Regions from separate parts of the Bacillus sp. JJ864 genome, predicted to be linked through region 1. Evidence: riboswitches for the same ligand, from Rfam matches in the RefSeq annotation. Region 1 holds a riboswitch; each other region holds the start of a gene.
The links. A riboswitch is a leader RNA that binds a small molecule or an ion and turns the genes downstream of it on or off. The one in region 1 is predicted to bind S-adenosylmethionine.
Positions count from the first base shown of each region.

Region 2: another riboswitch for S-adenosylmethionine. It lies ahead of V7024_RS19080 (Na+/H+ antiporter NhaC family protein); the one in region 1 lies ahead of mtnW (2,3-diketo-5-methylthiopentyl-1-phosphate enolase).
Region 3: another riboswitch for S-adenosylmethionine. It lies ahead of V7024_RS22700 (hypothetical protein); the one in region 1 lies ahead of mtnW (2,3-diketo-5-methylthiopentyl-1-phosphate enolase).
Region 4: another riboswitch for S-adenosylmethionine. It lies ahead of V7024_RS03215 (methionine ABC transporter ATP-binding protein); the one in region 1 lies ahead of mtnW (2,3-diketo-5-methylthiopentyl-1-phosphate enolase).

Region 1 is NZ_JBALLY010000001.1:17,521-20,632, forward strand. It holds partial or broken gene V7024_RS00115 (carbon-nitrogen family hydrolase) at 1-213, opposite strand, end outside; gene V7024_RS00120 (pyridoxal phosphate-dependent aminotransferase) at 228-1,418, shown strand; SAM riboswitch class I at 1,470-1,576, shown strand; gene mtnW (2,3-diketo-5-methylthiopentyl-1-phosphate enolase) at 1,641-2,885, shown strand; gene V7024_RS00130 (2-hydroxy-3-keto-5-methylthiopentenyl-1-phosphate phosphatase) at 2,882-3,112, shown strand, end outside.
Region 2 is NZ_JBALLY010000135.1:12,565-15,676, forward strand. It holds gene V7024_RS19075 (flagellar basal body rod protein) at 1-188, opposite strand, end outside; gene V7024_RS19080 (Na+/H+ antiporter NhaC family protein) at 478-1,794, opposite strand; SAM riboswitch class I at 1,892-1,997, opposite strand; gene gltP (glutamate/aspartate:proton symporter GltP) at 2,434-3,112, opposite strand, start outside.
Region 3 is NZ_JBALLY010000201.1:4,970-8,081, reverse strand. It holds gene V7024_RS22715 (serine hydrolase domain-containing protein) at 1-507, shown strand, start outside; gene V7024_RS22710 (group-specific protein) at 546-914, opposite strand; partial or broken gene V7024_RS22705 (NAD(P)H-dependent oxidoreductase) at 954-1,121, opposite strand; gene V7024_RS22700 (hypothetical protein) at 1,431-1,682, opposite strand; SAM riboswitch class I at 1,783-1,881, opposite strand; gene V7024_RS22695 (hypothetical protein) at 2,029-2,220, shown strand; gene V7024_RS22690 (phosphotransferase) at 2,445-3,112, opposite strand, start outside.
Region 4 is NZ_JBALLY010000014.1:63,708-66,819, reverse strand. It holds gene V7024_RS03225 (thioredoxin family protein) at 1-238, shown strand, start outside; gene V7024_RS03220 (hypothetical protein) at 393-737, shown strand; SAM riboswitch class I at 865-972, shown strand; gene V7024_RS03215 (methionine ABC transporter ATP-binding protein) at 1,255-2,280, shown strand; gene V7024_RS03210 (methionine ABC transporter permease) at 2,273-2,938, shown strand; gene metQ (methionine ABC transporter substrate-binding lipoprotein MetQ) at 3,017-3,112, shown strand, end outside.

The DNA.
Region 1 (3,112 bases):
ACTCTGGCAATACAATAACATCCGGATTTCCCTTCATCGCCTCGCTTATTTTTTTTTCAGCATGTTCTATATTTTTTTCAACATTACCAAAAGCGATATTCATTTGTACACAAGCAATTTTCATTACTCTTTTCCTTCTTCCTTTTTATTTTTTTCTTTACAAAAAGTTGGAAAGATTATATTATTTGTCACTATAATTGTAACAACTTTCAAAAGAGGTGGAAAGTATGAAACATTTTCAACCTTCCGAGATATTAACATCATTACCAACACAATTTTTTGCTTCTCTTGTCGCAAAAGTAAATGGAGTAATGCAAGCTGGTCATGATGTTATTAACTTAGGACAAGGAAATCCAGATCAGCCAACACCAGCGCACGTCATAACAGCATTACAACGTGCAGCAGAACATCCTATTCATCATAAATATCCGCCATTTCGAGGACATGAAAGTTTAAAAGAGGCTGTCGCTACATTTTATGAGCGTGAATACGGTGTACAATTAAACTCGAAAACAGAAGTAGCTGTTCTATTTGGCGGAAAAGCTGGCTTAGTTGAATTACCTCTTTGTTTTACGAATCCAGGTGATACAGTTCTTGTTCCCGATCCAGGTTATCCAGATTATTTGTCAGGGATAGCCTTAGCAAAAACAAAGATTGCTACAATGCCACTGCTATCAGAAAATCAATTTTTACCTGATTATACAAAGATTGATGCGCAAACTGCTGAACAAGCAAAATTAATGTTTTTAAACTATCCGAACAATCCAACTGGAGCCGTTGCAACAACAAAATTCTTTGAGGAAACTGTATCGTTTGCAAACGAACATAACATTTTAGTCTGTCATGATTTCGCGTATGGGGCGATTGGTTTTGACGCTAAAAAGCCGATTAGTTTCTTACAAATCGATGGAGCAAAAAATGTTGGCATTGAAATTTATACGTTGTCAAAAACGTATAATATGGCAGGATGGCGCATCGCGTTTGCCGTTGGGAATGAAAGTGTTATTGAAACGATTAACGTATTACAAGATCATATGTATGTTAGTATTTTTGGTGCCGTACAAGAAGCTGCTCAAAAAGCGTTATTAAGTCCGCAAACTTGTGTCGATGAACTCGTAGAACGCTATGAATCTCGAAGAAATGCTTTCATTACTGCTTGTCGTTCTATCGGCTGGAATGTCACCTCACCAAAAGGTTCTTTTTTTGCTTGGCTTCCCGTTCCAGATGGCTATACGTCAGAGCAATTTGCTGATGTACTATTAAACCAGGCACACGTTGCTGTCGCTCCAGGCATCGGCTTTGGTCAACACGGAGAAGGCTATGTTCGTGTTGGCTTATTACATTCAGAGGAACGTCTTCAAGAAGCGGTTCAGAGAATTGCCGAGTTAAAAATTTTCAAAAAAACATTGACAACATAAAAATTCTCTGTCAAAATTCAGTTATCAAAAATTTTAAACATTTCCAAATACTTCTTATCAAGAGCTGGTGGAGGGACGAGCCCAATGAAACCCGGCAACCGATCTACTTTATGTAGGCACGGTGCTAATTCTCGCAGCGTTATGCTGACAGATAAGGAGCTGGTTGTAAAAAAACCTCTCCTTAGCTGAGAGGTTTTTTTATTTAACTAGGAGGTTATGAAAATGAGCGGAATAACAGCAACATACTTCATTCATGATGATTCTCATCATTTAAGTCAAAAAGCAGAGCAAATTGCCCTTGGTTTAACAATTGGTTCGTGGACACACTTACCCCACTTATTACAAGAACAATTAAAACGACATAAAGGTTCAGTCGTTAGCGTAGAAAAATTAGAAGAAGATGAAACAACAAACATATATCTTGATAAAAAAGTAACACGCGGACTTATTAAAATTCATTATCCATCCGCTAACTTCACCAATGACTTACCAGCAATATTCACAACTGTTTTCGGAAAATTATCCTTGGATGGAGAAATTAAATTAATTGATTTAGCATTTTCTGATGATATTAAAAAGGTCTTCCCTGGTCCTAAATTCGGTATCGATGAAATACGAAACAATTTGAATGTTCACAATCGCCCTCTTCTCATGAGTATTTTCAAAGGAATGATCGGCCGAAATATCGGTTATTTAAAAACACAACTTCGCGATCAAGCAAGCGGCGGTGTCGACATTGTAAAAGATGATGAAATTTTATTTGATAATCCGTTAACACCACTGTCAGAACGCATTCACACCGGAAAAGAAGTATTGCAATCTGTTTATGAAACATACGGGCATAAAACGTTATATGCCGTTAATCTTTCAGGACGGACTTATGATTTAAAAGAAAAGGCAAAACAAGCCGTTGCTGCTGGAGCTGATCTATTACTTTTCAATGTATTCGCATATGGACTTGATGTGTTGCAAGCTTTAGCGGAAGACAATGATATTTCTATCCCAATTATGGCACATCCAGCAGTAAGCGGAACTTACATAGCATCTAAATTATATGGATTTTCTTCTTCTTTATTACTTGGCAAGCTTCTTCGCTATGCTGGTGCAGATTTCTCGCTATTTCCATCACCGTATGGAAATGTCGCTTTAAAACAAGAAGAAGCACTTTATTTAGCCAAAGCACTTACAGATGAAAATGAACCGTTTAAGCGGAGCTTTCCTGTTCCATCTGCTGGCATTCATCCAGGACTTGTTCCACTTCTCATTCGTGACTTCGGTGCGGAATGTGTCATTAATGCTGGCGGCGGTATTCACGGACATCCATCCGGAGCACAGGGGGGCGGAAAAGCATTTCGAGCTGCTATCGATGCAGCGTTAACCAACACGCCGCTTCATAAGAGTGAGGATTCTTATTTACAAGCTGCTTTGCGCTTATGGGGCAATCCAGCTAAAGAGGTGCAAGCATGAGCATGCAAATTTTTTGTGATTTCGATGGCACAATTACAAATAACGATAATATTGTTGCCATTATACAAAAATTTGCACCACTTGAGGCAGAAACAATTAAACAACAAATTTTATCACAAGAACTTTCTATTCAAGAAGGTGTAGGGAAAATTTTTTCTCTATTACCTACAAGTTTACAAGATAAAATTACAGCTTTTATTAAGGAAACTGCCGTCATTCGGACTGGA
Region 2 (3,112 bases), on a different contig from region 1:
ATTGACAAGCCAATTAAACCAACGATCCCCCAAGCTAACTTTCCAAAAAATGATTGTGCTCGCACAAATGATTTATAGCTCCAATACACAATCCCTGCTCCAATTGCTAATCCTACAATACCAGCAAGACTTCCAAGAGCAATTAAAGCCAAAATACCGGCTGCCATAAACGCTAAAAATTGTTTCATCTTGTGCTTGCCTCCCTTCGTTTTGATACTCTTATCTTACCTATCTTTTCGTTTTTCTATAACGAGCTTAAGAACCGTTTTTCTCTCAGACTTAAGTCCTATTTATTATCAGACCTATATAAATACAAATTAAAAAATCGACATAAGAACCCTTTTTCTTTTTAAGCGGTCGAGAGCATCTGGCCAGCCCTAGCAGCGACTTATATGTTGAAAAATTAAAATGGAGTTCTATCGTTGTGATATCCAAAACAAAAGAGGATGCCTTCTATAAGACATCCTCTTTTGTTCATTATGCTGTTTTTTGATATTCCTTTTTCTCAGCTTTAGGCGAGAGACGCGGGAAATTAATTATAATTGAGATAATACCGCAAACCGCAACTAACATTGGATAAAATGAGTACGGTAATAATTCAATTGGTGAAAGTGAAGCAAATCCTGCCGCCGTTAACATTTGCGCACCGTATGGGATTAATCCTTGTACGCTACATGAGAATAAGTCTAACAAGCTCGCAGATTTTTTCGGATCAATATTATATTGGTCTGCAACATTCTTTGCTAGTGGACCTGTGAAAATAATAGAAATCGTATTATTTGCTGTGCACATATTTGTCATACTTACAAGACCAGCAATTCCAAATTCTGCACCTTTTTTCGAACGAATATTACGCGTTAGCACATTCATTAAATAATGAATACCACCGTTATATTGAATAATTTCAACCATTCCACCGATTAAAATTGCTAATAATACAAGCTCCATCATACCATTAATTCCTACTGTAACACTTTTAAAGAAGCTTGCTAGTGTATAGCTTCCGTCTACCATCCCAATAATACCCGCTAGCACTGTTCCCCCAGTTAATACAACTAGTACGTTACATCCAAGTAGTGCTGTAATTAATACTCCAGCGTACGGTAAAATTTTCACCCAATTAAACGCATGTGCCGTCATATTTGAATGGGTGCCTGACGTAAGAACGACTAACAGTACACACGTAACAATAGCAGCTGGTAATACAATTAAGAAATTTGTTTTAAATTTATCTTTCATTTCCGTTCCTTGTGTACGTACAGCTGCAATAGTCGTATCTGAAATAAAAGATAAGTTATCGCCAAACATCGCACCGCCAACAACTGTTGCCATAGCAAGCGCCATAGAAATATCCGTGTTTCCACTAATCCCTACTGCAATTGGAGCCAATGCTGCAATCGTCCCCATTGACGTTCCCATTGCTAATGAAATAAAAGCACCGATAACAAATAAACCAACCACTAAAAACCCTTGCGGCAAAATAGAAAGAGCTAAGTTTACAGTTGCTTCAACGCCGCCCATACCCTTTGCCGTTTCAGAAAATGCACCTGCTAACACAAAGATCAATACCATAATCATGATATCTGGATTGCCAGCCCCTTTAGCAAAGCGTTCAACCTTTGTTGTAAAGTTTTCTTTTCTGTTCATTACTAATGCAGCTGCAACTGCAATTAAAATAGCAACCAAAATTGGTAACTTATAAAAATCCCCTGTAATTACACCAGACCCAATAAATAACGCTAAAAATATGCCAAGTGGCAATAATGCCCACGCATTTCCTTTTGTTTGTTCCAAAGTTATATCCTCTCCTATTTCTAAACCTATTCTTCACAAGAGCGAAAAAGACCTCTTCTAAAGAGAAGAGGTCTTATATATCATATAAGAAACACTCTTCTCATCTATCAAGCATATCGCTTGCTGGATTTGGCACAGCACTCTATTATGAGTCCGCTGCCGAGGCATCGTAGGGCCAGTCCCTCCGCCTCTCTTGATAAGAAGGTTTCATATTATATTTTTGTGTAAATCAATCTTTCCTTACTTTACTTGCTGCAAGAGAAAATGTCAAATATTATTTCTATCAAAATAGTTGGTATTTTTTTGATATTATACAAATATCTATCGAAACAATCACTTTCCTTTTTCGGAGGACGAAAGCATCTGCCTCCATATAGAAACGAATAGCCCTTTTCCTACCACGAGCAAAACGGAAACAAAGGAAGCAATATATTGTGTCATATAAGTCGCTGCTATTCAGAATACAGCATGGCCGCTATTTGCTTTCTCCTTTTGTTTTAACCCTTGCATGTCGCAAAATAGGCACTGACCGCTTCTATGCATGGCCAGGTCCTCTCGCCCGCCTAAAAAGAAAGGGTTTTTAATTTGTATTTATATAGAAAAAGGCCTTCACGTGCACCGTGAAGGCCTTTCTATCAATTAAGCTACTTGCTTCTCTGAGATCTCTTTCAAATAAGCTTGTCCTTTTTCTGCGTCATATTGTCCTTCCCATTTAGACATAACAACTGCAGCTAATGAGTTACCTACTACGTTTACTGCTGTACGTGCCATATCTAAAATACGGTCAATACCAGCGATAAACGCTAAACCTTCAGACGGAATACCTACTGTATGAAGCGTTGCTAATAATACAACGAATGATACGCCCGGTACACCGGCAATCCCTTTTGAAGTAAGCATCAATACAAGAAGCAATGTAATTTGTTGTGTAAGAGATAAATGAATACCATACATTTGCGCTAAGAAAATTGCCGCAATTGCTTGATATAATGTTGAACCATCTAAGTTAAATGAATAACCTGTCGGAATAACGAAAGATGTAATTGCTTTCGGACAACCGAAACGCTCCATCTTTTCCATAATCTTTGGTAGAACCGTCTCTGAGCTTGCTGTAGAAAATGCTAAAATAAGCTCGTCTTTTAAAATCTTAAAGAATTGGAAAATATTAATTCCAAATAACTTTGCCGTAAGACCTAATACAACAACAACGAAGAAAATCATCGCTCCGTAAACAACAATAACTAACTTACCTAATGGAATTAATGACGTTACACCAAACTTAGAAACCGTTACGCCAATTAACGCAAACACACCAAAC
Region 3 (3,112 bases), on a different contig from region 1:
ACACTAGCATGGATCCTTCGTACCGTAACAGGAAAATCACTCGCAGATCTAGTAAGTGAACGGATTTGGTCACCAATTGGCGCAGAAGAAAATGCATATTACGTTGTTGATGAAACAAGAGTGGAACAAGCGAGTGCAGGATTAAATACCACAGCTCGAGACATGGCAAGATTCGGGGAAATGATTGTCGACAATGGTGTATACGACGGAAAACAAATTATTTCTTCTTCTATTATTGAAGAAATTAAACATTTACAAAAATACGAACTTCCAGTCGGCGATGGTGAGGAATATTCTTATCATAATCAGTGGTGGATCTCCCATAATGAACATAATGCATTTGAAGTACTAGGCAGTTATGGACAACGATTATATATCGATCCAACTGCACATATGGTTATCGTTCACTTTTCTTCCAATGCGAATCATAATGGAGAAATACAATCCGCATATAGCAATATGTATTTACAAATTGCTGAATATTTACAGAAAGAGTCCTCTAATTAAGTTTAAATCCCTAAATTTTTGTTACGAAAAGAGCTGTCTCATGACAGCTCTTTCTCAATAATTGTAATTACATATTTCCATTGTTCTTCTGAAAGACATAACGGTTTTAATTGAAATACCATAGAACAGATATCTTCTATATAATGGACATTTTCTCGTAAAAATTCCCATCGGAGAAACTTAGGTACATACAAATCTGCAACTTGTTCACTTTGCTCTACTAAAATATCCACTTCTCTTTCACAAATGCCTTTTATAAGATACTCTTCTCGCACTTCTTGTTTGACTTTAGAAAATTGCTCGCTTTTCTCCTTTATATCAGATAAACACTTAAGATAAGAACAAAATAAATCATCTTCTCTTTTACATACACTCATAATTTTGTAAATTAATTCTCTATTTTCCATAATCCCGTTGCCTTTTCATACATTTTTTATAACCATTCCTCTCTTTTTTGCCTCATCAAACGTCAGCACAGAGCTAAAGTATTCTTTATACAAACCAAGAACAGTTACAGAATATTTCATCTCTTTCAATCCTATTTTCACATGTTTCAAAATTGCAGCATTGAAGCTAGAAGGGTTTGGATGGGCATATACAATTAATATGTTCATCGCAAACAGCACTTTCCTTTAATTCCCTTTTGACTTTTTTTGCACTCACATGATATTCTAATACATGTCAAAGGGCAAACCTCTTCGACAAAACGACTGACACCTATTCGGCGATGGTGTCTTTTTTATTTTTTAGCCGAGAACGCCCATCTTTTGGGGCACATTTAATTTTTTAACACTACACACTCAGCACCATTTCCTTATAAAAAGACTGCATAGCACAGTCTTTTTATCTACATAACGCTTATCAAATAGAATGAATTTTCAAATAAATACCACTATAAAAAAGGGAGCGTAACTCCCTTTTTGTTATTTTACTATGTAGTAAATTCCCTTATCATCTATACATTTATGTTGCTCTGCTAAAGTAATTTTTCCATCTAATTTTAGTTCATCTAGCAGTCGCAATAAATAAAATTGCTGCAGCATCTTCTTCGCAAATTTCCCTTCATGTTCAGTAGTAATATGTTGTTGAATATCCAATAATGTAATCGGCTCTTCCTTCTCTTCTATATAATTATAAATTGCATTACGTAGTGTAATATATTTCTCAAGTGTCATAGTATGCTCGCTCCTTTTTTCTCGTTGTCCATTTTTCATTATCGGTTTTTTTGCAATAAAAAAACCTCTTCGATAAGAAGAAGCGGTATATATCTCTTCCTTCTTATCTGTCAGAACAAAACTGTTCTGCTGGAATTAGCACCTGCATTGCGGTTGCTGGGTTTCATCGGGCCAGTCCCTCCACCTCTCTGGATAAGAAAATATTCACTTTATCTCTTACTATAATGAGTGCAATCCAAAAAGTCAATTCTTATAAGAATAATCAGGATTTATTTTTTTGAATGCTATGATATTTTATATCGTTTTGCTCATACTACAAATGTATAAGACCAAAGGAGGTGCAGTCATGCAAAAAAATGCACGCGGTCACGTTCAAGATTCTTGCCAAGCTTTACACGAAGCAAAGGACTGTTTACAAAACGCCTTACAAACAGTTGAGAAATCAGATAATCGTCAACGTATTGAACAATCTTTACAAGCTGTTCAACATGCTTTGCAACAGTGTGATAGTACTGCGGAAGTTTTAGCTCAAGAATAAAAAATGCCCAACAATAAAGTGAAACTTCCATCAGTGGAGGGTTTTCTTCATCCCCCACTGATGGAAAGCACGCTCAATCTGGCTTTTACATGCAGTAAGCACGTATGAATCTAAGTAGTTCAGTTATTGTGGAGAAAATCTAAAATAACGAGCTAAATAACACGCCAAAAAGCTCAAAGTCCCTATAGGACTCTGAGCTTTATTTTTGTATAAGACTTATTTCATTAAATCCACTCTTTTCCATGTTCACGAATGAATTTAATATCATTTTGATAATGTTCAAGGTGTCCTTCGTCTATCATTTTTTGGAAATTTATATCGCCTTCTTTGGCTTTTCTTTTCATGTATTTACATAACCCTTCTAATCGTAGCAATACCATCTCCAAATAATCTTCTTCCATACCCTCACCGTAGGATTCAAAAAACAATTTAACTCTTTGTTTTATTCGGTCGGCATGCTGTAATAAATTATAATAAACTGCCTCACCGGTTTCAGTATGATAAACTCTACTTAAGGGGACACAAGTGTAAAGAGTATAGGCTATGTCCCAAAGTCTTGGACCAGGACCAGCAACATCAAAATCAATAATACCTACTGGTTTTTCGTGATTAAAAATAATGTTGTATATTGCAAAATCATTGTGGCATACAACCTCTATTTTATTTGGAGTATTATCCATTGGTTTCCAATCATCTGATAACGGAAAGTCACTCACAGCATCATGGTAAAGACGGAGCATCTTCGCTATTTCTTTTAAAACATCATTAGACCACATGTATTCTTTTAAAGGATAATTACCAGCTTCTCCTTCAATAAATGATAATACCTCTCTATCTTTTTCATCAATACCTAAAAACTTTGGTGCATAACTAAAACCTTTGTTTTCCAAAT
Region 4 (3,112 bases), on a different contig from region 1:
ATACGTATATACGCTAATGTGCGGTACGTGTCAGCTTGCAAAAAAAATGCTAACGGTTGTTGAGGCAGCGTTGCCTCACTTAGAAATTGGAATGCTAAATGTAAATTATGCACCGCATTTTGCGCGGGAGTATCAAATTGAAAGTGTTCCGTGTTTACTTATATTTGAGAAGAACCAAATTGTAAAGAAAATATATGCATTTCAATCTGTGGAATATTTATATATGGAATTACAATAGGCGGCAAAAAATTTGCCGCCTCGACATATTTCTTGGGAAATAGTAAGAAATAAATGGTTTTTCGTACAGCTTTTGTCGAGAGAATGATACAGGAGAGCGCGTGATAAAAATGGAATGGTAATATGTAAAACGTGATATGGGGAGTGTGATAAGGATGAAATTGTATTCACTGCTTCAATCATTTGTAACATATGCCAATACGCAATATCACTTAGAACCACTATTACCACAATTCGAAAAGGTTGTTTGTTTTATTTTCCAAGATGAATGTTATTCATTGAATATTTCAAGAGAGAAAATTGAACTTATAAATGGTGCGGTGGGAACAGAAGAGCTTGTTTGTTTTCAAGAAACAGATTTGCGGTTGTTGATTACAGGACAAGTTCGCTTGCAGTCATTATTGCGCCGAAATGCGATTACATATAGAGGGACATATCGAACGATGTTATTATTAGAATCTGTATTTCATATTTGCAAACCGTTAAGGGTAGGTGCTTAACTTTCAGAAAGTTTATTTTTTGCTAAAAATTTCTGTTGACATCTATTTCATGCGTTGATACAATTCAAAACATAAAATAACGAAAACTTCATAACGATAAAATCAGACGAAATTTATATCTGATTTTCTCTTATCAAGAGAGGTGGAGGGACTGTGCCCTATGAAGCCCGGCAACCGTCAACTTATGTTGAAATGGTGCCAATTCCTGCAAAGCGAATGCTTTGAGAGATGAGAGGAAAGGATAATAGTAATTTATGTATATAAACCTTTCTGCTCATTTTAAAGCAGAAAGGTTTTTTTGTTGTTTCGGTGTAGGAGGACGCTTGAACAACAAAACGTTTTTATAGTAATAGCGGCAAGCCGCTTACGCTTTTTATAATCCAGCTTCAGCGGCTAGAATGGTCGGTGGCTTCGCTTCTTCCTACGAGGAAAAAAAACGCCTCTACGTCAGAAGCTCCATCCCCCTTCCATTCTGGGCAAGCCGCATACGCTTTTTAATTAAAAAGGGGTGACATCTATGATCATTTTAGAAAATGTAAAGAAAATATATCGCTCTAAACACGGTGATGTTACCGCTGTGGATGATGCGAATTTACAAATAGAAAAAGGCGAGATTTTCGGGGTTATCGGCTATAGCGGTGCCGGAAAGAGTTCGTTAATTCGTTTGTTTAATCAATTGGAGAAGCCAACGTCTGGAAAGATTACGATTGGAGAGCGTGTGATTTCGGCAATTACAGGTAAAGAACTTCGAGAAGCACGTCAAGAAATTGGAATGATTTTTCAGCACTTCAACTTACTTTGGTCACGAACTGTTCGTGAAAATATTGCTTTCCCGCTTGAAATTGCTGGGGTGACAAAAGAGAAACGAAGTCAGCGTGTAGATGAATTAATTCGTCTTGTTGGTTTAGATGGACGAGGAGATGCGTATCCATCTCAGCTAAGTGGTGGACAAAAGCAGCGCGTCGGTATTGCGAGAGCGTTAGCAAATAATCCGAAAGTATTATTGTGTGATGAAGCAACGTCAGCATTAGATCCAGAAACGACAGATCAAATTTTAGATTTGCTTCTCGATATTAATAAGCGTCTTGGGTTAACGATTGTACTCATTACGCATGAAATGCATGTTATTCAAAAAATTTGTAACCGCGTTGCTGTTATGGAAAAAGGAAAGATTGTTGAAAGCGGCAGCGTGTTGGATGTATTTCGTAATCCGCAGCAAGATATTACAAAGCGCTTTGTTAAGCAAATAACAGATTCTGAAGATGCAGATGAAACAATTGAGCATTTAGCAGAGAAATACCCAGAAGGGAAGGTCGTGAAACTGCAATTTATTGGTGAAGCAGTAGAAAGACCAGTTTTACAGGATTTAATGAAGCAAGATGGAGTGGAAGTGAGCATTCTGCAAGGGAATATTGCACAAACGACAAACGGGGCGTATGGAAGCTTAATTGTTCACTTAAATGGCGATGAAGATGTGGTTGCAAAAGCAGTTGCAACGATTCAACAAGAGCAAGTCGAGCTGGAGGTGATTGCACATGGATAATCTGCTTCAAAATGTCGATTGGGATACAATGCTAGAAGCTACTAGAGAAACGTTATATATGACGACAGTTGCCACACTGGCAACATTTGTATTGGGTCTTATTCTTGGATTATTACTGTTTCTTACAGGAAAAGATAATTTATGGGAGAACAAACCGGTCAATGTTGTAATTGGTACGTTTGTAAATATTTTTCGTTCTATCCCGTTCATCATTTTAATTATTTTACTCATTCCATTTACAAAGTTTCTTCTAAATACCATTCTTGGAGCAAGTGCTGCACTGCCAGCATTAATTGTTGGAGCAGCGCCGTTTTATGCGAGAATGGTTGAAATTGCGCTTCGTGAAATTGATAAAGGTGTCATTGAAGCATCGAAAGCGATGGGGGCAAAGACAAGTACAATCATTTTAAAAGTATTAATACCAGAAGCTTTGCCGGCGCTTGTTTCAGGCATCACTGTAACGGCAATTGCACTTGTCGGTTATACGGCAATGGCTGGAGTGGTTGGTGCAGGCGGCCTTGGTACACTTGCTTATTTAGAGGGGTTCCAGCGTAACAATAGCGATGTAACTTTTATGGCAACAATTCTTGTGCTTGTTATCGTATTTATTATTCAAGTGCTTGGTGACTTCTTTACGAAGCGGCTTGATAAAAGATAAAGAAGAGTTTTCGTCTCAGACGAAGACTTTCTATAAAATTACTATTTTGAATATTGTGAAAAGGAAGGGTGTCATAACATGAAAAAGGTATTATTTTCAGCACTTATTGCTGTATTTGTATTTGCATTAGCTGCTTGTGGTAGCAGCGAAAAAGATAAGAAAACAATTGTAGTG